4 regions of the Arthrobacter agilis genome follow, and region 3 is predicted to be linked to each of the others. Evidence: predicted binding sites of a transcription regulator. Region 3 holds the regulator's gene; each other region holds the start of a gene.
The links. The regulator HrcA, encoded in region 3, represses chaperone genes, less so after heat shock. The targets are predictions, from matches to a motif close to TTNGCACTCGNNNNNNNCGAGTGCNAA.
Positions count from the first base shown of each region.

Region 1 (7,459 bases), 1.5 Mb from region 3:
GTCCGCCGCCTACACCAGCTATGTCATCGCCTACCAGCGCAGCATCCCCGCCCTCGGTGCCCTCTGGTACCTGATCAAGGGCCCCCGACACCGCCGTACCCGAGGACGTCCCGCCGTTCGTCGACGCCGTCGTCGCCTACGCCCGTCGCCGTCCGGGCCGCGTGTTCGCGGTGAAGATCGAACCCGACTTCCCGGATACCGACGAGCTGCGTGCCCTCTTCACCGGCGCCGGTCTCGTCAAGACGTTCAACATCCAGGCCAATGACAGCACCGCCATCCTCGACCTCACCCCGGACGAGAACCAGCTGCTGCGGAACCTCTCCTCACGCGGACGGAACGCCGTGCGCCGTGCGCTGCGCGACGGCGTCCAGGCCCAGCGGGTCGAGCCGACGGAGGAGACGTACAGAACCATGTACGCGCTGATCGGCCAGGCCCAGCAGGGCCGCCTCTCCGCCGTGCCGAGGCCGTACGAGTACTACCGCGGCTTCTGGCAGGAGTTCGTCGACGCCGGCATGGGGCGCTTCTACTTCGTCTTCGAGGACGGGAAACCCTCGGTCGGTGCGTTCGTCATCCTCTACGGCCGGAAGGCCACCTACAAGGACGGCGGCTCCCTGCCCAAACGCAACCAGTACGGGGATTCGCACCTCGTCCAGTGGGAGGCGATCCTTGATATGAAACGCCTCGGCGCCCGCGAGTACGACTTCTGCGGCACCCCTCCGGCCAGCCGGCTCAAGGACAAGGACCACCCGCAGTACGGGCTCGGGATGTTCAAGACGAGCTTCACCAAGACGGTGACCGACTTCGCAGGATGCTACGACGCCATCGTCCGGCCCCGCACCTACCGTGTGTGGCACTCCATCGGCGAACGTGTCGCCCGGCAGATCCACTGGCGCCGTCACCGGCAGCCTTTCTACTAGGCCTCCCAGGCCACCCGAACCACCGGAGGGACGATTCAAGAGGTGCTCGCATGACAGACGGCCATCGTGAGGAACCGGTGGAGGGCCACTCGCCCACCACCAATCCGTCGCCCGTCGCCGAAGCCCTGCCCGTCATCCGGCGTCCCTTCGATCCGAGCGACGACGAGAAGAGCAGGCTCGCTGCGGGCAAGGGCGACGGCGGAAAGCCTCCGAAGGCCCCCATGCCGCCGCGGCGTCCGGCCGCCGCTCCGAAGGGCCCACGCCAGGGCCGGCAGCGGCAACCCGTTGCGCGGCCGACCGACGCGCTGCCCACCACGCCCCGTAGCGTGCCGTCGTCGACCCGTCCCAACGCGGCCGCCCGCACCATGCTCCGGCGCCTCGTCCAGGGCGAGGCCCCGCCCACCCAGGCCATGAGCATCGTGGAGCGGCTCGCCGGGAGCCCGTATGCGAACCCCATGATCCACGTCGGCGGCCCGGACGCCAGTGCACGCAAGGCCCTGGACTTCGCGCTCAACCTCGCCGAGACCATGTTCCGGTACGGCGCGGGAGCCCTCGAGGTCGAGAGCAGCATCATCGCGGTCACCGCGGCCTTCGGCCTCGACCACATCGAGGTGGACATCACCAACCAGTCAGTGGTGATCAACTATTCGGCGAGGGACCAGACGCCGACGACCGTCCTGCGGGTGGTGCGCTCCTGGACGAACAACTACGCCGGCCTCACGGCCATCCACCGGCTGGTCTCCGACATCGCCGACGGCGGTGTCTCGCGCACCGAGGCCGCGCAGCGGCTCGACGAGATCATCCACCGGCCCAAGCCCTTCCCGCGCTGGATGGTCACGGGGGCGTTCGGGATCTTCGCGGCAGCCATCGTCGCGTTCGTCGGCGGGAGCCCGCTCGCGTCACTGATCGGGTTCGCCAGCTGCATCCTCGTGGACCTGGTCAGCCGCAAGCTGGGCGAATGGCGCGTACCGGAATTCTTCTCGGTCGCGACGTCCTCCGCACTCGTCACCCTCATCGCGCTGCTGTTCTGGTGGCTGCACGTGCCGATCTCGCCGGCCCTCGTGGTGGTGGGTGGCATCCTCCTGCTCCTGCCCACGGGCCGGCTCGTCTCGGCGACCCAGGATGCCATCAACGGATTCCCCGTCACCGCCGCGGGCCGGTTCCTCTCCGCGGTCCTCGTCTTCGCCGCCCTCGTGGCGGGCATCGCCGTCGCCCTGGTGGCCGGAGCAGCGCTCGGCATCCCCGAGCTGGAGGTCCTCGAGTCCTCGGGCAGCCGGTATCCGTGGCCGGTGGTCGCCGTGCTCACCTTCGTGGCCGTGGCCATGATCTGCGTCGCTGAGCAGACCGACGTGAAGCTCGTGATCCCGACGTCCCTCGTGGCCGTCGCGGGATACCTCCTGATGATCAGCGCGATGACTGCGGGCGTCGGCTACCGGCTCGCGCCGGCCCTGGCCGCGATCCTGATCGGTGCGCTGTCGCGCGTCGTGGCACTCCGGCTCGGTGCTCCGCAGCTGGTCGTCGCGGTCCCGGCAGTCCTGTTCCTGTATCCGGGACTGACCATCTTCCGCTCCATGTACATGCTCACCATCGACTCCGAGGTGGCGAGCGACGGCGCGTTCGGCCTCTTCAACGCCCTGACGATCGTGCTGGCGGTCGCCGCGGGGGTCGTTCTCGGGGACAACCTCGCCAGGCCCTTCACGCGGAAGCTGAGCTCCAACGAGCGCCAGCGGAACCGGCGGCGGTAGGCCCGAGCGGGTGGCACCGACGGTTGGACCGGATCAGCGCCGGATCAGCGCCGATTCAGGCGCCGGAGGTGTCCGCCGCCGTGTGCGACCAGTCGATCGGGTCGGCTCCCTGCTGCGCCAGGAGCTCGTTCGCGCGGGTGAACGGTCGTGAGCCGAAGAATCCGCGGGAGGCGGAGAGCGGGCTCGGGTGCACGGACTCGACGGTGGGCGTCGCGCCGAGCAGCGGCTTGAGGCGCAGGGCGTCCTTGCCCCAGAGGATGGCCACGAGCGGGCCGCCCCTGGCCACGAGTGCGCCGATGGCCGCGTCCGTCACCAGTTCCCACCCGATCCCGCGGTGCGAGGCGGTCTCGCCGGCGCGCACCGTGAGCACCCGGTTGAGGAGCAGGACGCCCTGCTCCGCCCAGCCGGACAGATCGCCCGTCGCGGGCGGCGCGGAGCCGGTGTCGGAGGCCAGCTCACGGTAGATGTTCACCAGGCTTCGCGGGATGGGGCGGGTCGCAGGGTCGACGGCGAAGCTCAGCCCGACGGCGTGGCCCGCCGTCGGGTACGGGTCCTGGCCCACGATGACGACGCGCACGCGGGCCAGCGGAGTGGTGAAGGCACGGAGGATGTGGTGAGCCTCGGGCAGTACCTGCCGCCCCTTGTCGAGATCGGACCCGAGGGACTCGGCGAGCTGGTGGAGGACCGGTTCGACAGGCTTCAGGGCCTCGGCCCAGTCGGCGGGGAGGAGGTCGCCGACGTCGGCCGGTGCCGCGAACGGGAAGGCCGAGGCGTTGGGTGAGGGAGCCGTGGTCCCGGCTCCCTTCCGGGCTCCGCGGGCCTTCGTCGTACTGCTCGCGGGAGGCGTGTCGGGAAGATCGAAGAGTGCGCCGTCATCGTGGGTCATGGCCCCATTCTCGCGCCCCCATCAGGGCCCCGCTCCCGGAATGACACCCGTGTAATTCCGCTCTACCATGGGAGGACAGTTGTGCCGGCAGACGGAAGGCGGTGGCGCGATGGTGGAGCCACAGAGCCACCCGGAACACCCGGCCTCCGGGCAGGATCCGAAGCCGGCCCTGGGGGACCGTGAACAGCGCATGCTCGCCCTCGAGCGCGAGTGGTGGAAGTACTCCGGTGCGAAGGAGCAGGCCATCCGCGACCTGTTCAACATGTCGGCCACGCACTACTACCAGGTGCTCAACGCCCTGATCGACACCGAGGCAGCCCTCGCCCACGACCCCATGCTCGTGAAGCGGCTGAGGCGCCTGCGATCCACCCGCCAGAAGGCACGCTCCGCCCGACGCCTCGGCGCGGACATCTGATCCAGCCCGCCACGGTCCACGAGCGAAGGACAACCTCATCCATGACTGATCACCCACGGGACGAGTTCGACAAGGTCCCGGAGGCTTCCGCGCGCCAGGGCGTCCACCGGGAGCGGCTCATCCCGGCACGTTCGAGTGGGCTGGGCCTCAAGATCACGGTGGGGGTGCTCGCTCTCCTGATCGGCCTCGGCGCCTACTTCCTCCTCCCCAGGCTGGGCTTCACCGGTGGGGGCGACGGCGCTGCAGCCGTGCTGCCCAGCAGCGCACCCAGCGCGTCGGCCACCCAGGACGATGCGTCGTCCGACGAGCCGTCGGCCTCGACCGGAGCCACCGCCGCGGATGACGGCGACGCGACCGACGAACCGGATGCGGACGCGACGACGGGTGCTGACGAGGCCGACCTCGATCTCGCCCAGACGGTCAACGTCCTCAACGGCACCGGTTCTCCCGGACTGGCGTCGGTGGCCTCGGCGCGTCTGGCCGCCGAGGGCTGGGTGTCGGCGCTGCCGGGGAACTGGGCCGGCGCACCGCTGGACACCTCCGTGGTCTTCTACAACGGGGAGGAGCAGCGGGCGGCCGCCGAGGCGGTGGCGGCGGACCTCGGCATCACCGACCTCGCCGACAGCCCCGGGATCTCGCCGTACATCTCCGTGGTGCTCGGCCCGGAGTTCCAGTAGGCATTCCACGTGGTGCCGGTTCGGCCGCGGCTGCTACCGGGGGCTGTAGCCGGGGCCGCGCTCGCGACCGGCGGCCGTAGCTAGGACCGGAGCTGGAACCCGGGCCGTGACCGGCGGCCGAAGCCGGGACTGTGACCGGGCCGCTGTTGTGAGCACGGCTGCGACCGGCAACCGTAGCTGTGAACGAACCTGAACCGCAGTTGTGACTGCGGCCGTGACCGGCGGCCGAAGCCGTGACTGTGACGGGCCGCGGTTGTGAGCACGGCTGCGACCGGCAAACGTAGCCGTGACCGGGACCGGAACCGCGGTTTGACTGCGGCCGCGGGTGCGACCGGGAGTGCGGCAATGACGGCGGCCGGGGCCGCAGCTGGGAGCGCGGTCGCGACCGGCGGGCAGGCCGCCCGCGCGACCGTCACGCCGCGAGCGTCACTCCTTGAGAGTCAGTCCTTCAGCGGCACGCCGCGAGCGTCCGTCCTGAACTGGTCGGATCCGACGAGGATCAGGATGCCCTCGATGAGTCCCCAGATACCGGCCGCGATGGCACTGAGCCCGAACGTCAGGAACACTCCGACGGTGGACAGGAGGACCAGGACGATACCGATCGTGGTGTAGCCGAGGTAGAACCTGTGGATACCGAGGGACCCGAGCAGGATCCCGAGGACTCCGGCGACCACGCGGGACTTCTGGGGCGCGTACGGCCGGCCGTACTGACCCTGCGGGTAACCGCCTTGGTTGTAGCCGCCCTGCGGGTAACCGCCCTGGTTGTACGGACCCTGCGGGTAGCCGCCCTGGGTCGGAGGGGACTGTGCGCCGGGCGCCTGCCCGTACGGGCTCTGGCCGTAGCCGCCCTGAGGGTTCTGGTCCTGCGGGTAGGGGCTCTGGGTAGGCATCTGTTGCTGGTACGGATCCTGGCCCGGGGTCTGCTGGGTGTACGGGTTCTGCACCGGAGGCTTGGACGCATACGGATCGGCGTCCGTAGCCGGTGTGTACGGTTTGGTGACCGGCTGCCGGGACGAGGTCGCGGCGTCGCCGGCGCCCGCAGGACCGGGGTAGGGGCGTCCTTCCGGACCGCCGCTGGAGTCCTGTCCCGGGGTGGTGGGGCTCCCGCTGGAGGCGGTGGCTTCCGGGTCCTGCCGCTCGGGCTGCCCGCCGGGCTGCCCGCCGGACTGCCGCTCGGACTGCCCCTCGGACTGACCGTCCGATTGTCTTTCGGGACCGCTTGCTGACGACGACACTGTGCCTCCCCTTGTGCTCGTGATAGGCCCAACCTATGCCCTCGATGCCCTCTGCGCTACGCCCCGGGTGCAACCGTTCGCCACACCGTCACAAGCACGCCGTCCAGGGGCGGGGCAGGTTGCACTCAGGTGGTGAGAGTGCTAATTATTGAGTTGGCACTCACGCGCGCAGACTGCTAAATCTGCGGGTGGCGAGTGAAGCAGGCAAACCTCTGTGGTGGGGGTGGCGCCCGGAACGTGAAAGAGATCGTTCAGGCGTCGTCCGGCCGTCGCGGGCACCGCACACAGGCAGCGCATTCAAGTGCTTCAGATGCAACCGTCCCGAAAGGACCTAAGCCGTTATGGCCAAGATCATTTCTTTTGATGAAGAGGCCCGCCGCGGCCTCGAGCGAGGGCTCAACATCCTCGCTGATGCCGTCAAGGTGACGCTCGGCCCCCGTGGTCGCAACGTCGTGCTCGAGAAGAAGTGGGGCGCCCCCACCATCACGAACGATGGCGTGTCCATCGCCAAGGAGATCGAACTCGACGATCCGTTCGAGAAGATTGGTGCCGAGCTCGTCAAGGAGGTCGCCAAGAAGACCGACGACGTCGCAGGCGACGGCACCACCACCGCCACCGTGCTCGCCCAGGCCCTCGTCAAGGAAGGCCTGCGCAACGTCGCTGCCGGAGCTGACCCGCTGAGCCTGAAGCGCGGCATCGAGAAGGCTGTCAAGGCCGTCACCGACGAGCTGCTCGCCTCCGCCAAGGAGATCGAGACCAAGGAGCAGATCGCTGCCACGGCATCGATCTCCGCCGGTGACACGCAGATCGGTGACCTGATCGCCGAAGCCCTCGACAAGGTGGGCAAGGAAGGCGTCATCACCGTCGAGGAGTCGAACACGTTCGGCCTCGAACTGGAACTCACCGAGGGTATGCGCTTCGACAAGGGCTACATCTCGGGCTACTTCGTCACCGACGCCGAGCGCCAGGAGACGGTGCTCGAGGATCCCTACATCCTGATCGTCAACTCGAAGATCAGCAACGTCAAGGATCTCGTCGCCGTTCTCGAGAAGGTCATGCAGTCCGGCAAGCCGCTGCTGATCATCGCCGAGGATGTCGAGGGCGAAGCCCTCGCGACCCTCGTGGTCAACAAGATCCGCGGCACCTTCAAGTCCGTCGCCGTCAAGGCTCCGGGCTTCGGTGACCGCCGCAAGGCACAGCTCGCCGACATCGCCATCCTCACCGGTGGCCAGGTCATCGCCGAGGAAGTCGGCCTCAAGCTCGAGACCGCTACCCTCGACCTGCTCGGCACCGCGCGCAAGGTCGTCGTGACCAAGGACGAGACCACCATCGTCGAGGGAGCCGGCGACGCCGACGCCATCGCCGGTCGCGTGGCCCAGATCCGCGCCGAGATCGAGAACTCCGATTCCGACTACGACCGCGAGAAGCTGCAGGAGCGCCTGGCCAAGCTGGCCGGCGGTGTCGCAGTCATCAAGGCCGGCGCAGCCACGGAGGTCGAGCTTAAGGAGCGCAAGCACCGCATCGAGGACGCCGTCCGCAACGCGAAGGCAGCCGTCGAGGAAGGCATCGTCGCCGGTGGTGGCG
Region 1 covers NZ_JAUSXO010000001.1:37,420-44,878, forward strand. The annotation lists partial or broken gene QFZ50_RS00190 (lipid II:glycine glycyltransferase FemX) at 1-917, shown strand, start outside; gene QFZ50_RS00195 (threonine/serine exporter family protein) at 1,139-2,662, shown strand; gene QFZ50_RS00200 (uracil-DNA glycosylase) at 2,718-3,548, opposite strand; gene QFZ50_RS00205 (DUF3263 domain-containing protein) at 3,658-3,963, shown strand; gene QFZ50_RS00210 (LytR C-terminal domain-containing protein) at 4,005-4,640, shown strand; gene QFZ50_RS00215 (TM2 domain-containing protein) at 5,081-5,530, opposite strand; gene groL (chaperonin GroEL) at 6,217-7,459, shown strand, end outside.
Region 1: groL (chaperonin GroEL) is a predicted target of HrcA. The motif match lies at 6,029-6,055, and genes of this name have one in related genera.

Region 2 (7,459 bases), 1.8 Mb from region 3:
AGGCGCCGGAGGCGAGGAAGGCGACGACGTCGGCGATCTCCTCCGGTGCTCCCGGCCGGCCCACCGGGATCCCGGGGCGGTCCATGGTGCGGGGGTCCTGGTCCGCGGAGGCGTTCATCGGGGTGTTGATCTCGCCGGGCAGGACGGCGTTCGCCGTGATGCCGCGGTCGGCCAGTTCGAGCGCGATGGTACGGATCAACCCGCCCAGCCCGTGCTTCGAGGCGTCGTAGGCCGCCGAGCCCACGCGGGGCTGCTCCTGGTGGACGCTGGTGACGGCGATGATGCGCCCGCCCTTGCCGCCGTCGATCATGTGGCGGGCGGCCCGCTGGAGGCAGACGAAGGCGCCGTCGAGATTGGCGCCCATGGTGCCGCGCCAGGTGTCCCAGTCGGTCTCCATGAACATGGTGCCGCCGTTGACGCCCGCGTTGTTGACGAACACGTCGAGGCCGCCGAGTTCCCCGGCGAGCTGGTCGACGACGTCGCCGCATGCGGGAGCGTCCGTGGTGTCGAGCTGTGCGACGGCGGCCCGCACGCCCTTCTCCCGGACGAGGCGCGCGGTCTCCTCGGCGCCTTCCTGGTCCGAGTGCCAGGTGACGCCGACATCACAGCCCGCCGCTGCGAGGGCGATGGCCGTGGCCCGGCCGATGCCGGAATCGGAGCCTGTGACGATTGCTCTGCTGGGTGTGAAGTCCATGACCCCATCCTTCGTGGCCCGCGCGCACCCCCGCAAGGGGTCCCCGGGACGGAGTACCCCCGGGCGGGAAGCCCGGGGGTACTGGTAGGGGATCAGGACTCGACGGCGCCCTGGGTGCCCGAGCCCTGCACGGCGCCGGACTGGATCGGCGTCGAGGACTCGCCGCTGATGACCTCGATCTTGCGCGGCTTGGCGCGTTCGCTGACGGGGATCATCACGTTGAGCACGCCGTTCTCGTACCGGGCGGAGATGCCCTCGGTGTCGATGCCCTGGCCCAGGTTGAGCTGGCGGAGGAACGAGCCGCTCTCGCGCTCACGGGTCAGCCACTTGACGCCCTCGGCACTGCGCAGCGTGCGCTCCGCGCGGATGGTGAGGAGCTGGCCGTCCACGTCGATGTCGACCGATCCGGGATCGATGCCCGGAAGATCCGCCGAGAGGATGTAGTGGTCCTTCTCGCGGTAGAGGTCCATCGGCATGAGGCGCAGTCCGGGGCGGCTCTCGAGGAGGGCGCCGGCAACGCGGTCCAGCTCGCGGAATGGATCGAACTTCATGGCCACTGGAAACAACTCCTTCGCATATGCCACCGGTAGGTGGAGTACTGAAGATTGAGCGTCCTTCGCTCAACTACGAAAAATGTTAGCACTCGACCCCTGCGAGTGCTAACCCTCGAGGTGTTCGCCCACGACGAACATCGGACCGCACAACGCAGAAGGCCCGTACCGACGAATCGGTACGGGCCTTCTGTGATGCCGTCTCCGGCTGATCCTCGTGCCTGCGCGGGGCCTCGATCCCCGGGCCTTCCGCGTGTGAAGCGGATGCTCTACCAGACTGAGCTACACAGGCAATTGGTTCTCCAACAGCTTAGGGCATCCGGGCGCCGCGCCAAATTCCCCTGGCCGCTCCTCCCGGTCCGCACGGATCTGCCGGTGCTCGTGCTGGCCAACCGCCTGCGGCCTCAGTAGCCTGAAGAAAAGCCTGCTGATCATCCGGCCCACGCCGGGACGGCGATGACGAAGGGACCGCACGATGGACAACCAGGACCTCCTCCAGCGCATCCAGGCACTCGTCCAGGAGGAACACGAGCTCCGTGAGCAGCCGCAGGACGCCGGCGCAGGCGAGGCGCACCAGGACCACGCCGCACGCCTGAAGCAGGTGGAGGAGCACCTCGACCAGTGCTGGGACCTGCTCCGCCAGCGCCGGGCGAAGGCCGACGCCGGTGAGGACCCGGGCGAGGCCGATGCCCGCCCCATCAGCCAGGTGGAGGGGTACCGCCAGTAGCGTCCTCCCGGGAGGACTACCAGGCCGTCTTACCGGCCGTCTTACCGGGCGGCGCCACCGGGCGGTGCTACCGGCCGTCTTACCGGGCAGTGCTTACCGGCCGATGTCGCGGCGGGACAGCCCGACGACGGCGGCCACCACCAGGACGCCGCACAGGCCGAGGATGAGCGCCATCGCGCCCCCCGCACCGTTCCCGAACCCGTTCGCGAGCGGTGCCGGGGTGAAGGCCCAGTCGTAGGGTGAGAGGTCCTTCACCCACCGCGCCGCCTCCGCCTGGTTGCCGAGCGCGTTGAAGGCGTAGCCGAGGACGGCTACGGCCGCGCCCGCCGCGATCGACGCCGTCCGGGATCCGGTCAGGGCGCCGGCGGTGATCGCCGCGAGACCGCTCAGCAGCGTCAGCAGGTACAGCGCGAGCGTCCCGGCGACGGCATGGCCTGCCGGGATCCCGAGTTCGGAGGGTCCGTCGAGCGCGAGGATGGCCGCCAGCAGCACCGCGCACACGACGGCGAGCCGGAGGGCCAGGGCGAGGGCGGCCTCCAGGGCCACCTGGATGCGCGTGACACCGTGCGCGAGAGTGAGTTCGAGGGCGCCGCTCTCCTCCTCGCCTCCGATCGCCGCCGCTCCCCAGCCCACCGCGGCGATGGTCAGCAGGACGAAACCGATCAGCCCCAGGAGGGTGGCCTGCGCGTAGCCCGCGCCCGTGGTGATCATGTCGAAGCCGAGGGTGGAGACGAGCTCCGGCGGCAGGGACGAGACGACGGACTGGAGCTGGCCCGATGCGCCCATGGAGGGATAGATCGGCAGGTAGAGCAGACTCGCCGCCACGAGCCCCGCGGACCAGCCGATCAGCCCGGCGCGGGAGCGCTGGAGGGTGTGGCGTACGAGGGGGAGGGTGCTAGCGGCCACGGCGTGCTCCGGCGGGGACGGGGACGGGTTGCGCGTAGAGGCCGAGGACCGCCTGTTCGAGGTCGGGCTCCTCGATGACGACGTCCTGGGGTGCGAGCTCGGCCACGAGGGGGATCAGGGCCGCGGGCGAACCCGACAGGCGGCCTTCCACGACCACGCGCCCGTCGGGGGTGCCGGGTGCCGGATGCATCGTGAGGATCTCCAGGCCCGCGAGGTCGAGGGCCCTGGCCTGCGCCGGCGTCAGGGGGTGGTCCATCTCGAGCCGCACCGAACGGGGGGCCTCGTCGCGCAGGTCCGCGACGCGCGCCGAACGGACGAGGTGGCCCTCGCGGAGGACGGCCACGTGGTCGGCGCCGTGCTGCACCTCGGAGATGACGTGGGAGGACAGGAACACGGCCTGACCCCCCGCCTTCGCCTCCCGCACCAGGGCGAGGAACTCGCGCTGGACCAGGGGGTCCAGGCCCGAGGTCGGCTCGTCGAGGACGAGCAGTTCGGGGCGGTGCATGAGTGCCTGGACCAGCCCCAGCTTCTGCTTGTTGCCCTTCGAGAGGGTACCGACGCGGCGGGACGGATCCAGGCCGAGGCGTTCGACCAGTTCGCTCCGGAAGCGCCCGTCCACAGGGCCGGAGATCCGCCCGAAGTGCTCGAGCAGGTCCGCGCCGGTGCTGCGGCTGTCGAGCCGCAGCTCTCCCGGCAGGTATCCGATCCGCCGGCGCAGGTCCGGTCCGGCCCGCCAGGGGTCGGCGCCGAGGACGGTCGCCGAGCCGCCACTCGGCCTGATCAGGCCGAGGATCAGACGCATGGTGGTGGTCTTGCCGGCCCCGTTCGGGCCGATCACCCCCACCACGCTGCCGGGCGGGACGGTGAGGGACACGGCGTCGAGCGCCGTGCGCGTGCCGTACAGCTTGGTCAGGTCCCGTAGCTCCAGCGCGTGCTGCATGCTTCCTCCGACGAACGGACGGATGTGCCGGCGGCCAGGACATCGGGATCCTCGACGGTGGCGATGGAGCCGTCGGTCAGCATGCTAAACCTGCGGTCGGGGTTGGACAAGGGGCCTGCGCCCGCCGTGCTACCGGACTTTCCGCAGGAGCCAGGAGAGCGTCAGCGCGCCCGAGCTCCGCCGGAACCCGCTCTGCCCGGAGATCACCTCGAGGGCGGCCCACACCCCCAGGCAGACGGAGCTGGCGAGGCGGAGGCGCTCGCGGTTCCGCTCCTCGAGGGCCATGAAGGAGGCGGCGCCAAACAGCGCCCATCCGAGGATCGGTGCGTTCGGTTTCTGCGCCACGGTCTGGCGCCCGAGGCTGTCGGTGAAGAATCCCATCACGCGCCCTTCTTCTTCGAGGCGCCGGTGGCCTTGGTGGCCCCGGCCTTCTTCTCGCGGTTCTTCTCGACGCTACGGCGGAGGGCCTCCATGAGATCGAGCACGTTGTCGCCGTCGTCGTCGTCCTTGGTCGCGCCGAAGGTCTCCTCGGTGTCGATCGTGTCGCCCTTCTCGATCTTCGCGTCGATCAGGGTGCGCAGCTGGACCTGGTAGTCGTCGGTGAAGTTCTCCGGGTCGAAGTCCGTGGAGAAGGAGTCGACGAGTGCTGCCGACATCTGCTTCTCCTTGGCGGAGATGCGCACCTTCTCCTCGAGGGCCGGGAAGGAGGCCTCCCGCACCTCGTCGTCCCACAGGAGCGTCTGGAGCATGAGCACGTCCCCGCGGACGCGCAGCGCGGCCAGCCTGCTCTTCTGCCGGAGGGAGAACTGCACGATCGCCGTGCGGTCGGTCTCCTCGAGGGTGCGCCGCAGCAGGACGTAGGCCTTGGTCGAGGTGCTGTCGGGCTCGAGGTAGTAGGCGCGGTCGAACATGACCGGGTCGATCTGGTCGCTGGGCACGAACTCCACGACCTCGATCTCGCGGCTCCTCTCGACCGGCAGGGACGAGAGGTCCTCCTCGGTCAGCACCACCGTGTGCTCGCCGTCGTCGTACGCCTTGTCGATGTGCTTGAAGTCGACCACCTCCCCGCAGATCTCGCAGCGGCGCTGGTAGCGGATGCGGCCGCCGTCCTCGTCGTGCACCTGGTGAAGGGGGATGTCGTGGTCCTCGGTGGCGCTGTAGACCTTGACCGGCACGTTGACCAGCCCGAACGCGACCGCACCCTTCCAGATGGCTCTCATGGGTCAAGTGAACACCAAGCAGGCTTAGCGTGCCAGAGGGCCCCGCCCGCCCACCCCTAGACTTGGGAGGTGACCTCCGAGACCGTAGAGCCCATCGTCAGCAAGTCCACCAGCGACGACGGCAGTACCGTCCTGCGCCTGGAATTCCAGTTCGCGTTCCCGCCGACCGTGCTGTGGAAGCACCTGACGGAGACCGAGAAGCTGAAGTACTGGTTCCCGTGCGAGATGGAGTTCGAGCCGCGCGCCGAGGCGGAGATCCTGTTCCGGTACGCCGACCAGAAGCCCCTGCGCGGGACGGTGCTGGAGGCCGAGCGGCCCACCGTGCTCGCCTACACGTGGGAGAGGGACAGCCTCCGCTGGGAACTCACCCGCACCAGTGACAACGGCACCCGGCTCGTGCTCCTCCTGACCCCCGGGAGCCCCCGGCACTCGGCCACCATGGCCGCCGGCTGGCACCTCACCATCGCCGGGCTCGACGACTTCCTCAACAAGCGCAGCCTCGGCCAGGACCCGGCGCTGTGGGACACCTACGTCGCCCGGTACCGCGAGCAGTTCGGGGACTAGCACCAGGGCCGGGACCCGGCGGCCCCGGCCGATTGGTACTGGACCGTCCCCGGCATCCGGTCAAGACTGGGGACATGGCTCCTCCGCGCACGGCACGGCAGCAGACCGTCACCGTGGACGGACGCACGCTGCGTCTCTCCAATCTCGACAAGGTGCTCTACCCGGCCACGGGCACCACCAAGGCGGACGTGCTCGCGTACTACGCCGCCGTCGCGCCGCACCTCATCCGGCACGCGCGGCACCGGCCGGTCACGCGGAAGCGCTGGGTGCACGGCGTCGGGACGCCGGAGGAGCCGGGCGAGATGTTCTTCCAGAAGAACATCGACGACAACGCCCCCGACTGGGTGCCGCGCCGCGCGATCCAGCACAAGGACCACACGAACGTCTACCCCCTGGTCGACGACCTCGCCACCCTCACCTGGCTGGGGCAGATCGCCGCCATCGAGATCCACGTGCCCCAGTGGCGCTTCACGGCGGACGGCGCCCGGGGCAACCCGGACCGCCTCGTCCTGGACCTCGATCCCGGCCCCGGCGCGGGGCTGGCCGACTGCGCCGCCGTGGCGCTGCTCGCCCGGCCCATCCTGCAGGGCATGGGACTCGAGCCGTTCCCCGTCACGAGCGGATCCAAGGGGATCCACCTCTACTGTGCGCTGGACGGCCGGCAGACCTCCGAGCAGGTGTCCGCCGTCGCCCGCGAACTCGCCCGGGCGCTCGAGGCCGACCACCCGGACATCGCGGTCAGCGACATGAAGAAGGCGCTGCGCCCGGGCCGGGTGCTCGTCGACTGGAGCCAGAACAACGCGAACAAGACGACCGTGAGCCCCTATTCCCTGCGCGGGCGCTTCGAGCCGACCGTCGCCGCCCCGCGCAGGTGGGAGGAGCTCGACGACGAGGACCTCCGGCACCTCGACCACCAGGACGTGGCGCAGCGGGTCCAGGAGTTCGGGGACCTCCTCGCCCCCGCCACCCCGGACCTTCCCGCAGACGACGGGGACGCCGGGGACGACGGGGACGGCGGTGCCAGGAGCGGGGGTGGCGCGGCGCCCCCGGACCGCCTGTCCACGTACCGCGCCATGCGTGACGCCGCGAAGACGCCCGAACCCGTCCCCGACGCGGTGGGCCCGGCCGGCGGCAACAGCTTCGTCATCCAGGAACACCACGCCCGCCGGCTCCACTACGACTTCCGGTTGGAGCACGAGGGCGTCCTCGTCTCGTGGGCCCTGCCGAAGGGTCCGCCGCTGACGCCGAGCAGGAACCACCTGGCCGTGCAGACCGAGGACCACCCGCTCGACTACGGCTCGTTCGAGGGAACTATTCCTCATGGGGAATACGGTGCGGGCGAGGTGACCATCTGGGACGCCGGCACGTACGAGCTGGAGAAGTGGAGGGACGGCAAGGAGGTCATCTGCACACTCCACGGACGGGCCGACGGCGGCCTCGCGAAGGGCGGCACGGCCATCCGCCGCTATGCGCTCATCAATACCGGAGGCGGATCGAGCGGCAGGAGCAACTGGCTGATCCACCTCATGAAGGACCAGCCCGCGGAGGCGCAGCACGGAGCGGGAGGCGAGGCGGGCGGGCCGGCATCACCGGATCCCGCTCCCGCACCTGCCGCCGACGCCAACGCGCCGGTCCCCGCTGCGCCCTCGGCGGTGCCCGTCCGGCCCATGATGGCCACCCTCGGCTCCGAGCAGGCCATCCCCGACCCCGACGCCTGGGCCTACGAGATGAAGTGGGACGGCGTGCGCTGCATCGCGACGGTCAGGGACGGGACCGTGACCCTGGCCAGCCGCAACGGCATCGACACCACGCCCACCTACCCGGAGCTCGGGGACCTCGGGGACCTCGTCCACGCCG
Region 2 covers NZ_JAUSXO010000001.1:3,373,749-3,381,207, forward strand. The annotation lists gene QFZ50_RS15905 (SDR family oxidoreductase) at 1-694, opposite strand, end outside; gene QFZ50_RS15910 (Hsp20/alpha crystallin family protein) at 787-1,245, opposite strand; tRNA gene QFZ50_RS15915 (tRNA-Val) at 1,464-1,537, opposite strand; gene QFZ50_RS15920 (DUF2630 family protein) at 1,721-1,972, shown strand; gene QFZ50_RS15925 (ABC transporter permease subunit) at 2,066-2,878, opposite strand; gene QFZ50_RS15930 (ABC transporter ATP-binding protein) at 2,868-3,818, opposite strand; gene QFZ50_RS15935 (hypothetical protein) at 3,948-4,199, opposite strand; gene ku (non-homologous end joining protein Ku) at 4,199-5,038, opposite strand; gene QFZ50_RS15945 (SRPBCC domain-containing protein) at 5,108-5,602, shown strand; gene QFZ50_RS15950 (ATP-dependent DNA ligase) at 5,677-7,459, shown strand, end outside.
Region 2: QFZ50_RS15910 (Hsp20/alpha crystallin family protein) is a predicted target of HrcA. The motif match lies at 1,331-1,357, and genes of this name have one in related genera.

Region 3 (7,459 bases):
TTCTTCGACCTGCTGAAGTCCAAGACCCGTGGCTACGGGTCCCTCGACTGGAAGGCCGACGGCGACCAGGTGTCAGACCTCGTGAAGGTGGACATCCTCCTGCAGGGTGAGCAGGTGGACGCCTTCAGTGCCATCACCCACCGTGAGAAGGCCTACGCGTACGGCGTGATGATGACGGGCAAGCTGCGCGAGCTCATCCCACGCCAGCAGTTCGAGGTGCCCATCCAGGCCGCGATCGGGGCACGGATCATCGCGCGCGAGAGCATCCGGGCCATCCGCAAGGACGTCCTGGCCAAGTGCTACGGCGGTGACATCACCCGCAAGCGCAAGCTCCTCGAGAAGCAGAAGGAGGGCAAGAAGCGCATGAAGATGGTGGGCCGCGTCGAGGTCCCCCAGGAGGCCTTCATCGCCGCCCTGTCATCCGACGAGTCGAAGGACAAAGCCAAGAAGTGATGCCGAACGGTTCCCAGGCGGCGAGCCGGCATGCCTAGCGCGCTGCCGCTCGGCCTGCCGGCGCCCGACGACGGACTCCTGCCGCCCACGGCGGCAGATGGTGCGCTCGAGCGCGACTTCTGCCTCTACGTGCACATCCCGTTCTGCGCCGTCCGGTGCGGGTACTGCGACTTCAACACCTACACGGCCACGGAGCTCGGCGGGGGAGCATCCCAGGACGCCTATGCGGGCTCCGTGCTCGCCGAGATCGAGCTCGGCGCGCGCGTGCTGGAGACCTCCGGCGTGCCCGCCCGCCCGCTGTCCACCGTGTTCTTCGGCGGAGGCACCCCCACCCTGCTCCCGGCCGAGGACCTCGCCTCGATCCTGCGCGCGGCGCGTGCCACGTGGGGGCTGGCCCCGGACGCGGAGGTCACCACCGAGGCAAACCCCGACTCGGTCACCCCCGAGTCCCTGCGCACCCTGCGGGAGGCCGGCTTCACCCGTGTGTCCTTCGGCATGCAGTCGGCCGTGCCGCACGTCCTCGCGGTGCTCGACCGCACGCACGCGCCCGAGCGCGTCCCGCAGGCCGTGCAGTGGGCCCGCGACGCCGGACTGGCCGTGAGCCTCGACCTGATCTACGGGACGCCGGGGGAGTCGCTGGAGGACTGGCGCACCACCCTGGCCACGGCCCTGTCCTACGGACCGGACCACATCTCCGCCTACGCCCTCATCATCGAGGACGGAACGAGGCTCGCCTCGCGCATCCGGCGCGGCCAGGTCCCGCCCATCGACGACGACGACCACGCGGACAAGTACGCCCTCGCCGAGGAGATGCTCACGGCCGCCGGTCTGCACTGGTACGAGGTCAGCAACTGGGCACGTACGCCCGCGGACGAGTGCCGCCACAACCTCGCCTACTGGCGGGGCAGCGACTGGTGGGGAGCCGGCCCGGGCGCGCACTCGCACGTGGGCGGGACCCGCTGGTGGAACGTGAAGCATCCCCGTCCCTACGCGGACGCACTGGGCGCCGGGCGGTCACCCGCGGCGGGCCGCGAGGTGCTGTCGGCGGAGGACCGTTACGTCGAGGACGTCATGCTGCGCGTGCGGCTGCGCGAGGGGCTGTCCACGCAGTCCCTGACGGCGACCGGACGCAGGGCCGTCGCCGGCCTGATCGCCGACGGACTGGTCGACCCGGCCGCCGCGTTCGCCGGCCGCCTGGTCCTGACGTTCAACGGCAGGCTGCTCGCCGACGCCGTGGTGCGCCGGCTCCTGCCGGACTGAGGCGCCGCGCGGATCCAGTGCGGACCACAGGAGGTGGGTGCTGTCCCGGCCAGGCCTGGCCGGTCCGCCACCCCCGCTGCGGGACGCGAGCGCCGCGCCGGGTCAGGGGTGCCGGCCGCTCAGCGGATCGGGCGCAGGTTCAGGGCGTAGCGGTACGGGCGTCCGCGATTCACCTGGATGCCCGCGCTGACCGAGAAGATCGCGATGACGACCCAGATGAGGGCATTGACGACGGCGAAGACACCGCCGATGACCGGCAGGAGCGACAGGAGCCACGCGACCAGGGCCAGGATGGTGGGCGGAAGCGTGAAGTTGAGCGCCTCCTTCGACTCCTGCGCCGTGAAGGGGCCACGGTCCTTGAAGATGAGGTAGATCAGCAGCGAGGGGATGAACCCCAGGATCCCGCCGAAATGTGCCAGCGTGGCGTACTGGCGGTCCTCGGAGGCCGTCAGGGGGAGGGCGGTCGCGGGCGTCCCCTCGAACGCAGGACGGGACTCGTTCCGGCCGTGGTGCTGGTGGTCGGCGGTGTTGGACAACTTCGGTTCCTTTGGTGGCTGGCGGGAACTCTCCCCCGGGAGTGTGCTTCAAGGATACGGGGTGGCGGGGGCCGGACGGCTCAGGCGGTCCCCGGCTGGGCGGTCAGGAAATCGATGACCTCTTCGACCCGGCCCAGCAGGGAGGGCTCCAGATCCGCGTAGGTGCTGACGCCGGCGAGGATCCGCTTCCACCCGTGTGCGACGGCTGCCTGGTTGTGGTGCGGCCAGCCGAGGCCGGCGAGGATGCCCGTCTTCCAGTCCTGGTGGCGGGGGACCACCGGCCACGCGTCGAGCCCCAGGGCAGCCGGTTTCACCGCCTGCCAGACGTCCACGTAGGGGTGGCCCACGATCAGGACGTGGTTGCGGGCGCCGGGTACGGTCATCGCCTGCTGGGCGATCCGCGACTCCTTCGTCCCCGGCAGCAGGTGGTCGACGAGGATCCCGAGCCTGCGCTCCGGGCCGGGCGCGAACGCGCGCACGGCCCCTTCGAGGTCGTCGACCCCGTGCAGCGGTTCGACGACGATCCCCTCGAGCCGGAGATCGTCGCCCCAGACCTTCTCCACCAGTTCGGCGTCGTGCTGGCCCTCGACCCAGATCCTGCTGGCGCGCGCCGTCCGGGCACGGGCGCCGTCGACCCGCACCGATCCGGAGGCGGTGCGCGTGGACGCCGGGGCGGCGCGCAGGACGGGCGCGACGACGTGCACGGGATCGCCGTCGAGGAGGAACCCGTGACCGAGCCTGAAGGTGCGCTTCTTCCCGCGCCGGTCCTCGAGCACCATGACGTGCAGCCCGCCTGACTTCTCGACGCGGACCACGGCGCCGACGAAGCCGCTCTGCACGTCCTCGAGGACCATGTCCTTCTCCACCGGGACGTCGGGCAGGCTGACCCGCTTCGGAGCCGCGATGTCCTGTGCTCCCCAGCCGTAGTCCATGCCGTGCGCGTCCTTCCCGTGAGGGCTGCGGCGGTCTGCCGCTGCCCGGGTCCCAATGCTAACAATCGGCCCGCACGTACTAGACTTGGCACTTGGGTGTGTCGAGTGCTAACCGCTCGGGGCCGCCCGCAGAACGCACCCGCATGGAGAGGAACAGACCCGGAGGTGAGTCAGGAATGAGCGAACCACGACGCCTGGAGGTACTCCGGGCCATCGTCGAGGACTACGTCCACTCCCGGGAGCCCGTCGGCTCCAAGGCACTCGTGGACCGCCACCGGCTGGGCGTCTCGTCCGCCACCATCCGTAACGACATGGCCGTCCTCGAGGAGGAGGGCCTCATCGCGGCTCCCCACACCAGTTCGGGCCGCATCCCCACGGACAAGGGCTACCGCCTGTTCGTCGACCGCATCTCCGAGGTGAAGCCGCTCTCGGCTCCCGAGAAGAAGGCGATCCAGACGCTGCTGGAAGGCGCCGACGATCTCGACGACGTCATGGACCGGACCGTGCGCCTGCTGGCACAGCTGACCAACCAGGTCGCCGTCGTCCAGTTCCCCCGGGTCGGGGGAGCGTCCGTCCGGCACATCGAGTTCGTGCTGCTCGCCCCGCAGCAGATCCTGGTCGTCCTGATCGCCAGCAACGGCACCGTCCAGCAGCGCATCGTACGGACCCCGGCCGCGATCCAGGAGGCCGAACTCGCGGAACTCAGGCAGCGGATCCTGTCCGCGGTGTCGGGTGTGAAGCTGTCCGGGCTGCCCGCCGAACTCGGTGTCGCCCTGGCGCAACTGCCTCCCGCACTGAGGGCGCACGGGGGTACGATCATCAGGGCGCTGGAACAGCTCGCAGGGCTCGGCCGTGACGACCGGATCCTGCTGGCGGGGACGGCGAACCTCGCCCGTTCCACCGGGGATTTCCCGCTGAGCATCGGCCCCATCCTCGAGGCGCTCGAGGAGCAGGTGGTCATGCTGAGGCTCCTGTCCGAGATGGAGTACGACGCCCGCGGCATCTCCGTGAGGATCGGCAGCGAGAACCCCTACGGGGGCCTGTCGGGGGCCTCCGTCGTCGCCACGGGCTACGGGCCGGACGCCGGCGCGAAGCTCGGGGTCCTCGGGCCCACCCGCATGGACTACCCGACGACGATGGCCGCCGTGCGCGCCGTCGCCCGCTACCTCTCGAGGATCCTCGAGGAGTAGGCGAGTGCCCTCCGGGGCACCCAGGCATTTCCGCCGGTTCCGGCGAGCAGCAGACAGAAGTCTCCAACAGGAAGTGATGTGCACGAGTGAGTAATCACTATGAGGTCCTCGGTGTGGCGCAGGGTGCGACCGGCGAGGAGATCAAGAAGGCGTACCGCAAGCTGGCGCGCAAGCTCCACCCGGACGTGAACACGGGGGACGATGCCGCCGAGGAGTTCAAGCGCGTCACGCACGCCTACGAGGTGCTCTCGGACCCCCAGAAGCGCAGGGTCTACGACACGACGGGCAACGAGAACGGCACGGACAACGGGTACGGCGCCGGCTACTCGGGCTCCGGCTTCGCGTTCCAGGACATCTTCGAGACCTTCTTCGGCGGCGGCGGCCAGCAGGCCGGAGCCCCGACGCGGACCCGCCGCGGGCAGGACGCCCTGATCAACGTCCGCATCGACCTGAAGGACGCCGTCTTCGGGGCCAACAAGAAGATCGAGGTGGACACCGCGGAGGTCTGCCCCACGTGCGACGGCAGCTGCTGCCAGCCCGGCACCTCCGTCCGCACCTGCGACATCTGCGGCGGCTCCGGCCAGGTCCAGCGCGCCGTGCGGTCCATCCTCGGCCAGGTCATGACGAGTGCCCCCTGCGGTACCTGCCAGGGCTACGGCACCGTCATCCCGAGCCCCTGCCACGAGTGCAGCGGTGAGGGCCGCATCCGCGCGCGCCGCACCCTGACCATCAAGGTGCCCGCAGGCGTCGGTACCGGCACGCGCATCCAGCTCGCCGGGCAGGGCGAGGCCGGGATCGCCGGCGGGCCGCAGGGCGACCTGTACGTGGAGATCCGCGTCAACACGGACTCGACCTTCCTGCGCGACGGCGACGACCTGCACGTGACCCTGAGCGTCCCCATGACGGCGGCCGCGCTCGGCACCAGCGTGCACCTGGACACGTACGACGGCGACCAGGAGCTCGTCATCAAGCCCGGGACGCAGTCGGGGGAGATCCTGACGCTGCGCGGGCTCGGCGTCACACACCTCCGGAGCCAGGGCAGGGGAGACCTCCGCGTCCACCTCAACGTCGAGACCCCACGCAACATCGACCACCAGCAGGAGGAGCTCCTGCGCCGGCTCGCGGAGCTGCGCGGCGAGGAGTACACGGACGGACAGCTCGCCAGCAGCGGTTCGGGCGTCTTCGCGCGCCTCCGGGAGCGCCTCGGGAACCGCTGACCATGACGCGGCCCCTCTTCTTCGGTCCGGGTGAGACCGTCCGGTCCGCCGTACCCGGCACCGTGTTCGTCCTCGGCGGGGACGAGGGGCGCCACGCCGCCACCGTGAGACGGCTCACCGCGGGCGAGCGGATCGACGTGTCCGACGGCGCCGGCTACCGGATCGGCGGCGTCATCGCCGCGGTCGGGACGGGGACGGTCGACCTCGAGGTGGAGACGGCGGGCCAGGACCCCGCACCGCTCCATCGCCTCGTGCTCGTGCAGGCCCTGGCGAAGGGCGGCCGCGACGAGCAGGCCGTCGAAGCCGCCACGGAGCTCGGCGTCGACGCCGTCGTACCGTGGCATGCCGAGCGCAGCATCGTCCGCTGGCGCGGCGACAAGGCGGAGAAGGGCCGGCAGAAGTGGGTGTCGCTCGTCGGCGCCGCGGCCAAGCAGTCCCGCCGCTCGTTCGTCCCCGACGTGCACGGCGTGGTGGACACCTCCGGGCTCGCCACCTGGGCGGCGTCGGTGGACCGCATGGTCGTCCTCCACGAGGACGCGGAGACCTCCCTGGCGGCTCAGGTGACGGCGCTGCGCACCTCCGGTGTGCTGGACGCGCCCTCGTCGACCGCCGTCGTCGTGGGCCCGGAGGGCGGGATCAGCGACGCCGAGCTGGGGAAGCTCCGCGCCGTCGGAGCCCGGACGGCGCGCCTCGGACCACACGTCCTGCGGTCGTCGTCCGCCGGGCCGGCGGCACTGGTCCTGCTCAACCACCTGCTCGACCGCTGGTAGCGGACACCCCGGTCATGCCGGCCGCGCCGGGCGTCCCCGATCCGACCCCGTCTACCTGACGGTGACGCTCTTGGAATCCTGTGCCTCGCCGTCGCCGTCGCCGTCGGGGACGGTCACGGTGACCTCGTACCGGCCCGGTGGCAGCGTCACGGAGAAGGAGTAGGCCCCGTCCGCGATGTCCACCGAGCCGTCGCGGAACAGTCCCGTGGGGCCCGGGGTGGAGCTGTCCTCCCCGCGGTCGATACGCCAGCCGACGGATTCCTCCGACGAGGGACCGACGCCGTGGATGATCAGCCCGGCGGTGTCCGCTTCCACGTCCTGCTGGGGGTCGATGATCCAGACGGGCGCCCAGCGCCGCTGAGTCCCGCGTCCATTCGCCGACCAGATCGACCGCGCCGAAGGCGCGGACGTCGGCCGCCCCGTCCACGAGGACGACGACGGAGCTCGACTCGCCCCCCGGGATGAGTCCCGCGTTCGATGCCGCGGCGGTCGCCGTGTAGACGAGCTGCTGCAGCGCCAGGCGGGCTGCGTCCTCGTCCAGGCGGGACGAGAACGCATCCGAGGACATGTCCAGCGTGATGACGTTCTTGGTGGAGATCGCGGACCGGACGCTCGAAGCCTGCTGCCAGGGGGAGCGGTAGTCGGGATCCAGGGGCCGCCCCGCCGTCATGAGCTGCACCGCATCGGCGATCGGATCACCCGTGGCCCCCTCCGGAGGCGGGAGGAACTCGCGGAACAGCCGGTCGCTGCCCTCGACGTCCCCGAGCCAGTACACGGGCAGCAGAGGTTGCGCCTCGGCCGGTCCCGCAGCGGCGCCCTGGGTCTGGACGGAGGGGTCCGACGGCGCGGAGCCCTCGGGCGCGGCGGTGGCGAAGGGCTCGGCGATCGCCGTCGTGTGCCCGCCGCCCTGGAACAGCCCCACGTTCGGGACGATGAACACGCTGCTGGCGACGAGCACGCCGCCGGAGACGAGGAGGATGCCGGGCAGCCCGAGGCGGCTCCGCTTCAGGGGGTCCTGCTCGCTCATGCCGGCCCCCTTCCGTCAGGCGCACAGGTGCGCGGATCGATTCCTGGAAAATTCGCGGTCCAGCGCATCGACGG
Region 3 covers NZ_JAUSXO010000001.1:1,544,739-1,552,197, reverse strand. The annotation lists gene lepA (translation elongation factor 4) at 1-453, shown strand, start outside; gene hemW (radical SAM family heme chaperone HemW) at 484-1,713, shown strand; gene QFZ50_RS07005 (DUF4870 domain-containing protein) at 1,833-2,249, opposite strand; gene QFZ50_RS07000 (DUF3097 family protein) at 2,330-3,181, opposite strand; gene hrcA (heat-inducible transcriptional repressor HrcA) at 3,358-4,371, shown strand; gene dnaJ (molecular chaperone DnaJ) at 4,458-5,588, shown strand; gene QFZ50_RS06985 (16S rRNA (uracil(1498)-N(3))-methyltransferase) at 5,591-6,358, shown strand; gene QFZ50_RS06980 (GerMN domain-containing protein) at 6,333-7,385, opposite strand.

Region 4 (7,459 bases), 170 kb from region 3:
GGTGCGTGCCGCAATCGAACTCGTCCCCGGTACCGACGAAGGTTCTATCAGCGTGGTGATGGGCCGACGCGATGTGCAATCGCATGTACCCTCGAGCGATCTGCCTCAAAAGGTGGATGCCCTTCAATCCGAGGTGAATCAGGGACCCTGCCTGGACGCCATGTTCGAGCATCAGACGGTCACCGTCCCGGACATGCTCTCCGAGCGGCGGTGGCCCGAGTTCAGCCGTAAGGCTGCCGCGTTGGGTGCGGCGAGCATGCTCTCGTTCCAGCTCTATGTTGAAGGCGACAATCTGGGTGCCCTGAACCTTTATGGACGGACTCCAAACGCTTTCACTGTGGAATCGGAACAGGTCGGGCTGCTCATTGCCTCTCACGCGTCGATCGCCTTCGCGGATGCCACGAAACTGGGGCAGATGCGCGATGCCTTACGTTCCCGCGATGTCATTGGGCAGGCCAAGGGCATCCTGATGGAGCGGTACGGCCTCACGGCCCAGAACGCGTTCATCATGCTCACCCAGGCCAGTTCCCGGACGAACATCAAGCTGCTCGATGTCGCCGAACACCTCGCCACTACAGGAGCGTTACCCTCCCGTCGCCGCCGCACCTAGCCACAGCCACAGCCTCCGAGTGGAGGACAAGCGGTCCGGCACACTACGCGACGGTCTCCTGCGGGAAGACCGTTTGAACGTCTGCGCCGATCAACCGGGAGAGAACCTGTAACACCAGCGGGGACCCCGAAATGCCGTTCTCAGCGGGTACGCCGGGATCAACCCGTGAGCAAGGGACACTCGGGGGGCCCATCGGCCGAATCACTGTGCGTGAGGTGTGAGTGAGCGCGAGTAGGATGAGCTCCTGCTGGTATGGTCAGCGGTGGTTCAGAAGAGAGCCAGAGTTCCATCATGTTCTCTTCACCCGGATAGGCGTCGCCATGAACACCAGACTCACTCCGTCAGAATCGTTTCCGGAAGATCTCACCTCGCTTGACCTTCCCGAGGTTGAGGTTCTTAACAGTAAGATCCAGCGCGAACTGTCTCACGATTACGTGTCCGACGGCGGTCCTGATCCGGAAACGGAGTTCCGCAGCGAGGAACTATCCGAGGAACTCGATCGCCGCGATGCCCTGGAATCGACAGAAGTCACCAGTGACCTGGCGCAGTCCTCGGGTTCTACTTTGGGCATCGTTCGCCCCTTGTAGAACGGTTGCAGGATCTTTGCCCGGTATTCTGGGATTGCTGTCGTCTGTCACCTGCTGCTGGTCATTGATTCTCCGCCATCGTGCCCTGGTCCTTTGACTGGCTTAGGAGTGCCCGCGTTGTGTTGACTCCACTGGAGTCGGTAAGGAAATGACCGCTGTGCCTGATGAGAGGGAACTCGCCGTAGACGCGGCCGAGAACGAGACCATCGCCGTCTTGCAGGACATGGTGCTCGACAGTGAGGACGTCCATCAGTTCCTCGACGGCCTGGTGACCGTCGCCTCGACCGCTTTCACCGGCGCCCACGGCAACATTTTCTGCGGGGTGACCCTTCTGCGCCCGAGGTCCATGGCCACGGTTGCCAGCAGCAGCGAGCACGCGCGGGTGATGGATGAAGTGCAGTACGGGTTCGACGACGGACCGTGCCTCCGGGCTGCCCGCGAGGGCTATACCGTGCACATCCCGGATTTCCTCACCGAAACCCGATTCCCCGAATACCGCCAGGCCATCGCGGGCCACGGAATCCGCTCGGCGTTGGGTATCCCCATCCGGCTTGAAGCCGGCACCAGCGCGGGTCTGGACTTCTACTCCACCGAACCGAACGCGTTTACGGACACGAGTATCGCCGTCGCCGAAGGCTTCGCCCGTGATGCTTCCAAATCCCTACGCCTCGCCGTGCGCATCGCGACCCTCAGCGAGAGTGCCAGCCATATGCGTGCAGCCATGGAATCCCGAACAGAAATCGACCTCGCGGTTGGAGCCATCATGGGCCAGAACCGGTGCAGCCAGGACGAAGCGATCACCATCCTCCGCGCGGCCTCCCAGGGACGCAACGTCAAACTGCGGGATCTCGCAGCCAACCTCTTGGCGTCCCTCGGACAGACAGGACCTGTCCGCACGCACTTCGATTACTGACCCGAGCCCTGGCCGCGGTCCTGCTGCGTCTCCTGGCTTGCATCCGATGAAGTTTCCTCACCGGAGTCCGGCAGGAGCCGTTGACCGTTGATTTCGTCCTCGACCTGCCGGGCGAGGGTGCGAAGCTTCCTGCCATCGCGTGTGGAGTACTCCCGCGGTTGCTGATCGATTACACACAAGGTGCCGACCGTCCATCCGCCCGGGCCCCGCAACGGGTAGCCGGCGTAGAAACGGATGTAGGGCTCGCCCAGCACCAGCGGGTTCTCCCTGAAACGCTCATCCTCGAGCGCGTCCCGGACAATGAGCGGCCCGGCGGTACGTATTGTCGCGTTGCAGAACGAAATTTCCCGCGGCATGTTCTGCTCGACCGAGCCGATGACGGATTTTAGGAACTGCCGGCGATCATCGATCAGCGCGACGATGACGGAGCTGACCTGGAAGTACTCCTTGGCTTCCCGGGTAATCCGGTCGAACCGGTCCTCCTGCGCCGTGTCTAGCAGTTGGGTCCGGGTCACCGCGTGCAGACGTTCCTGTTCCTGCTCCTGAGCGGTAAACAGGAAAGCTCCCGCTATACCGAGATCACGTCGGGAGTCCCCCGCTGATACGGCCGGGACGTCGTCAGAGTAACGGCTGATCCGGCTCGTCGCACCGATTCCGGACAGCAACTCATTGGTCGCGTCGGCCAGTATGTCGCACTCAACGTCCTGCAGCACCAACATCCCTGCCATGTACGCCTCGAGCTTGAAGCGCGAGACAGCCCCACCCAAGCCGTAGTAGCTGACCCAAACACTCTGAAGAGTAAGTCCCGTCTCCGACAGAACCTTCCTCAACTGTTCAACCTGCATCCGCGCGCTCATATCCAGAACCTTCCATGCCGGCAGTCCCGCCCAAGCTGTGGGTTGCCGTCGCATCACCCAGCTGTGATTCCCGCACTGGTTTATCAGCAGGCTTACTACTTTAGGGTAGCAACCCGGTTGCGTATGGGGTTCTCTCTGCCAAAGGGCACCACCCTGGCTCCTATCGCCGCGTGAGTACACCATGGTCGGGTCACACTGCTGCAGCCCACGACAGGACCGCGGACCGATTCGACGGAAGGACTCACCTTATGGCGGACCTTGATGGACTAGCCGATAAGGCCAAAGACAAGGCGAAGGCCACCTTCGACGGCAAAGACGGCGATGAGAAGTAGATCCATCCCGTCAGCGGAGGGCCGGACCACTGTGGTGGTCCGGCCTCTTCTCTACCGCCCGGCTCTTCTGACGATTGCTAAGTGGTGTTCGTGGGCTGTTTACCGAGGTTTTGGGCTGCTCAGTCTCTTGGCGGCTCGGGCGCTGATGTCTTGCTGGGGGTGCGTTTGAGAAAAGCGGAGAGAATCGGCGGGAGAGTTTCGGCGTGAGGGGGCAGCCGGAAGGTTCGGGATCGTGTCGCGACAACCCGTGTATTGCGGGTTTGAGCTGATCATTGACGGCGGCGTCTCCCCTGTATGTGAAGTACGGGATCGTTGGGGCGGAGCTAGCTCCCTTCGACGGAGTCGAACAACCCGCCTTCCGGGACCAGGGCTTCGACGGGGTTCTTATGTGCTACCGCGTGCTCAACGCACACAATGCGGCGTGGGTCTCATGCCGCAATGCGCTCTGCCATTCACCTTCCTAGCCGTCAACCCCCAGTGCGAGGTCATCATTGGCCAGCCTGTTGCTAGGGGCTCGACAGTCAGCACCCGCATGCCTCCCACCCCCTCATTGGCAATCCGGCAAGGACTTCGACCTTTTGCTCGCTATTTCGTAGCTGCACAGTGACAGTGGAGACTAAAGCAAGCATCGACGCCACTGGGAGGGACCATGGGTTCGGATGACCTCGAACGAGTAGTCAGCGCTGCGCGATCCAACACTCCTGCCGTGGACGGTGGCCACCTCACGGATCCCTTCCATGCGACTGAACTTCAAGCCGCTGTCAGATCTGCGATCAGCCATGGAGAACCGCTTGCCACTGTCGCCGCGGTAGCTGACCTGCCATCGCTGGTGGTTCTGGACGCGATAGACGCGCTCGAATCAGGCAGGACGTAGTTCAGGCGCAGCATGGCTATTTTGCGAGTGCCTCTCGTGAGAGGCACTCATGAATTCTGTGTGTTGAGAATGAAGCTTGGTACGTCTGTTGGTCCCTTCCCGATGTCGGACTGTTGTTCTCCTGCAGGTACTCAGTGCCGAAAGCGGGCGGGTGTTAGTGGTGGCCGGCTGTTGTGGCGCCGAACATCAGGGTCCGGCGTTGAACGTCGTAGTACACGGCCTCGGCTGAGGACAGCAGGTCCTGAAGGTTGTTGGCATCGTCGGCGTCGATGGTCAGGACTTCATCCCATGCGCCCGTGATTGAGTCATTCAACAGGTTTGACAGGCACCTCGCGTCCTTCAGCTCTCAATCGTCGAGGTCGTCTCCTGGAAGGTCGTCGAAGTCGGCGTCGGAAGGAGCCCTGCGCGGGTCGGGTTGCTCATCGATCAGTTCGTTCACTGCCTGCGCGAGGAGGTCGCGTTGCAGGCGGGGCAGATTGATTAGTCCCTGTAAGTAGGCGTGGACTTCGTATTCCGCGACGGCGCCGGAGAAAGAGAAGTAGCGCAGCCACACATCGGCGATTGTGAGTTCCGCTTCGTGGATTGCCCTGGTGGTTAGAAGACGTTGTTCGGCGCTCCTGCGGGTGTTTCTGGTGCTGTTGCTGTTCGTGGTGCCAACACTGGCATTGGCCCCGTTTCCGTCTCTGTTTTTCCGAGCTCCGGCATCATCTCCGGTTTCCCGGTGAAGGGCATCACCGGGCTCGCTCTGAGAGTTGGCACCGGGATCGCCGTGATCCTGCTCGCCGTGCATCAGCTGCCATCCATGATGTGGAAGGTCCCGGGGTCGTGTCGGGCCATGATGGTCCTTGCAACATCGGCCATGGTCATACGGGCATCAACGGCTAGACCGAGCATGTGCTCAAGCGCTTCATCGGGGTCGAAGTTGTGGCGTTCCATGATGATGCCCCGGGCAATGTCGGTGGTGCTCTTGCTGTTGAGGGCGTGACTCACCTCGGCGTTGATGCGCTGGGGTGTGTCGCTGGCCTGGATGTGCCCGAGCAGGGCTGCGGCGGCGGTAGCAAGATGGGCGAGTACCTGAGTATCAGCGGGCGTGAATGCGTTCGGTGAGCGTGCGTAGACTTTCAGTGCCCCGATGGATTCCTTGCCTCGGATCAGGGGGGAGGTCGCGCAGGAGCGAATACCGGCTTCGGCGGCCGCGGCATTCCAAAACTTCCATCTTTCATCTGTGGTCGTGTCATCGATGATCTGCGCCTGTCCTGTGGCCCAGGCGGTCAGGCATGGCCCTTCCCCCAGCTTGTACTGGAGCTGGTCGGCGGCCAACACGTAGGAGTCGGTAGATCCGACGCTGGTTCGCTCCCCGCCTGCAACCAGGGAGACTCCCGCACCCTCAGCATGGTCGATGACGCTCCGGGCGGCCTCGGCTAGTTCGTTTACGGCGTGCTGGGCGGTTTGTTCTGTGAGCAGGAAGCCCTTCGTGCGTCCGATGATCACACCGAGCTCGGTAATGGGAGGTACGGGATCCACGGGTGCCTCCAGCCACTCGGTGCTTTTTCGCAGGTCAAAAGGTAGGACGACATATTAAGATCCCCAAGGATGCCACTGAAACCCTCCTTGGTGATTGCGTCCTCCACGATAATAGTGTGGCCCGATTGACCAAAACGTCTCGCTTACGACCAAAAACAGTTCGTGGACGCTTTTCCGCCCGACCTGCGTTCAGCACGTGGGGCCCTGTTCGCCGCTCGAAACGGGAGCAAGGCAGACGACGAGCGGCACCTGAAGATCAGGCTCGTTATGCCGACACCACGGTCTGGCACTCGCAGGGGTCGAGTGCTAACATTTTTCGTAGTTGAGCGAAGGACGCTCAACCTTCAGTACTCCACCTACCGGTGGCATATGCGAAGGAGTTGTTTCCAGTGGCCATGAAGTTCGATCCATTCCGCGAGCTGGACCGCGTTGCCGGCGCCCTCCTCGAGAGCCGCCCCGGACTGCGCCTCATGCCGATGGACCTCTACCGCGAGAAGGACCACTACATCCTCTCGGCGGATCTTCCGGGCATCGATCCCGGATCGGTCGACATCGACGTGGACGGCCAGCTCCTCACCATCCGCGCGGAGCGCACGCTGCGCAGTGCCGAGGGCGTCAAGTGGCTGACCCGTGAGCGCGAGAGCGGCTCGTTCCTCCGCCAGCTCAACCTGGGCCAGGGCGTCGACACCGAGGGCATCTCCGCCCGGTACGAGAACGGCGTCCTGAGCGTGATGATCCCCGTCAGTGAGCGCGCCAAGCCGCGCAAGATCGAGATTGTCAGCGGAGAGTCTTCTTCTCCGGTTGAGTCGACGGCCATCGAGGCGTCCCAGTCCGACGACGGACGTCAGGAAGGCGCCGAAGCGTAAGATCACCCCTCTCCCAACTGCCAGTACCTCCCCTCGCGTGCACCGGGGGGTGCTGGCAGTTCAAGCAGTATGGCCTTTTGCCCGTACCCGCAGAGCTGTGCGGGCAGCGGTCTGCCCGGGTAGCGGAATCCTTCACTCCTCGCGGCCGTTCGTTCCGCTCAGCCCGCCAGGTCATTCCCCTGGGCATCGTTCTGTATTGCCTGGACAGTAAGACGATCTCCTCTAGCCGGTGCCGGTGTTTCCGGTTGCCCTGGCGGTGAGGGCGGCGAGGGCCGCGGCTGCGAAGTGGGGCGGCTTCGGCTGGGGATTGTGCAGGCGCGGGGGGATGAGGACTGATTTGCTCGTCACCTCAAGGTCTGTTCCGGCTGCTGTCACACCGGTGCTGGCGCTTCTGCGGGCGGTGCCCAGGACCACTTCCTATCTCGGAAAGTATTCGGCCGGTGGCAGCGTGAAGGTCACTGACCGGTCATGGGAGTTGAAGCACAGCAGGAAGCTCGCGCCGGTAATGGGTCGTCCGCGCCAGTCTTTGCCGGTGGAGATCCCGTTGTAGAAGACCCCCAGGGCGTGGGCCAATGACTGGTCCCAGTCGGCGGGAACCACCGGTGTACCGGTGGGGTTCAGCCAGACCCTTCCTGCGGGCGGGATGGTACGAGCCTGCCCAGGCACCAACACCTCGACCCGCCGATCCTTGCACCCATCCACTCCCGGAGGATTGACGGTCTCACTCAGCTGGAACCCACCATAATTCAGGCTGATCTCAGCAACGGCGACCCCGGCGCTTTCGCCGGTAGCGAAGGTTGCACTCTCTAGCTGCACCCGATCTAGGTGCTAGCTACCGCCGTGGGCCAGCCCGTCTCGCCCGAGGGGGGATCGCACGTTGTGCTGCCTTCACCACT
Region 4 covers NZ_JAUSXO010000001.1:1,374,366-1,381,824, reverse strand. The annotation lists gene QFZ50_RS06200 (GAF and ANTAR domain-containing protein) at 1-610, shown strand, start outside; gene QFZ50_RS06195 (hypothetical protein) at 931-1,197, shown strand; gene QFZ50_RS06190 (GAF and ANTAR domain-containing protein) at 1,346-2,110, shown strand; gene QFZ50_RS06185 (GAF domain-containing protein) at 2,104-2,967, opposite strand; gene QFZ50_RS06180 (hypothetical protein) at 4,328-4,486, opposite strand; gene QFZ50_RS06175 (hypothetical protein) at 4,520-4,963, opposite strand; gene QFZ50_RS06170 (GAF and ANTAR domain-containing protein) at 4,963-5,697, opposite strand; gene QFZ50_RS06165 (Hsp20/alpha crystallin family protein) at 6,093-6,563, shown strand; gene QFZ50_RS06160 (hypothetical protein) at 6,786-6,911, opposite strand; gene QFZ50_RS06155 (hypothetical protein) at 6,981-7,379, opposite strand.
Region 4: QFZ50_RS06165 (Hsp20/alpha crystallin family protein) is a predicted target of HrcA. The motif match lies at 5,981-6,007, and genes of this name have one in related genera.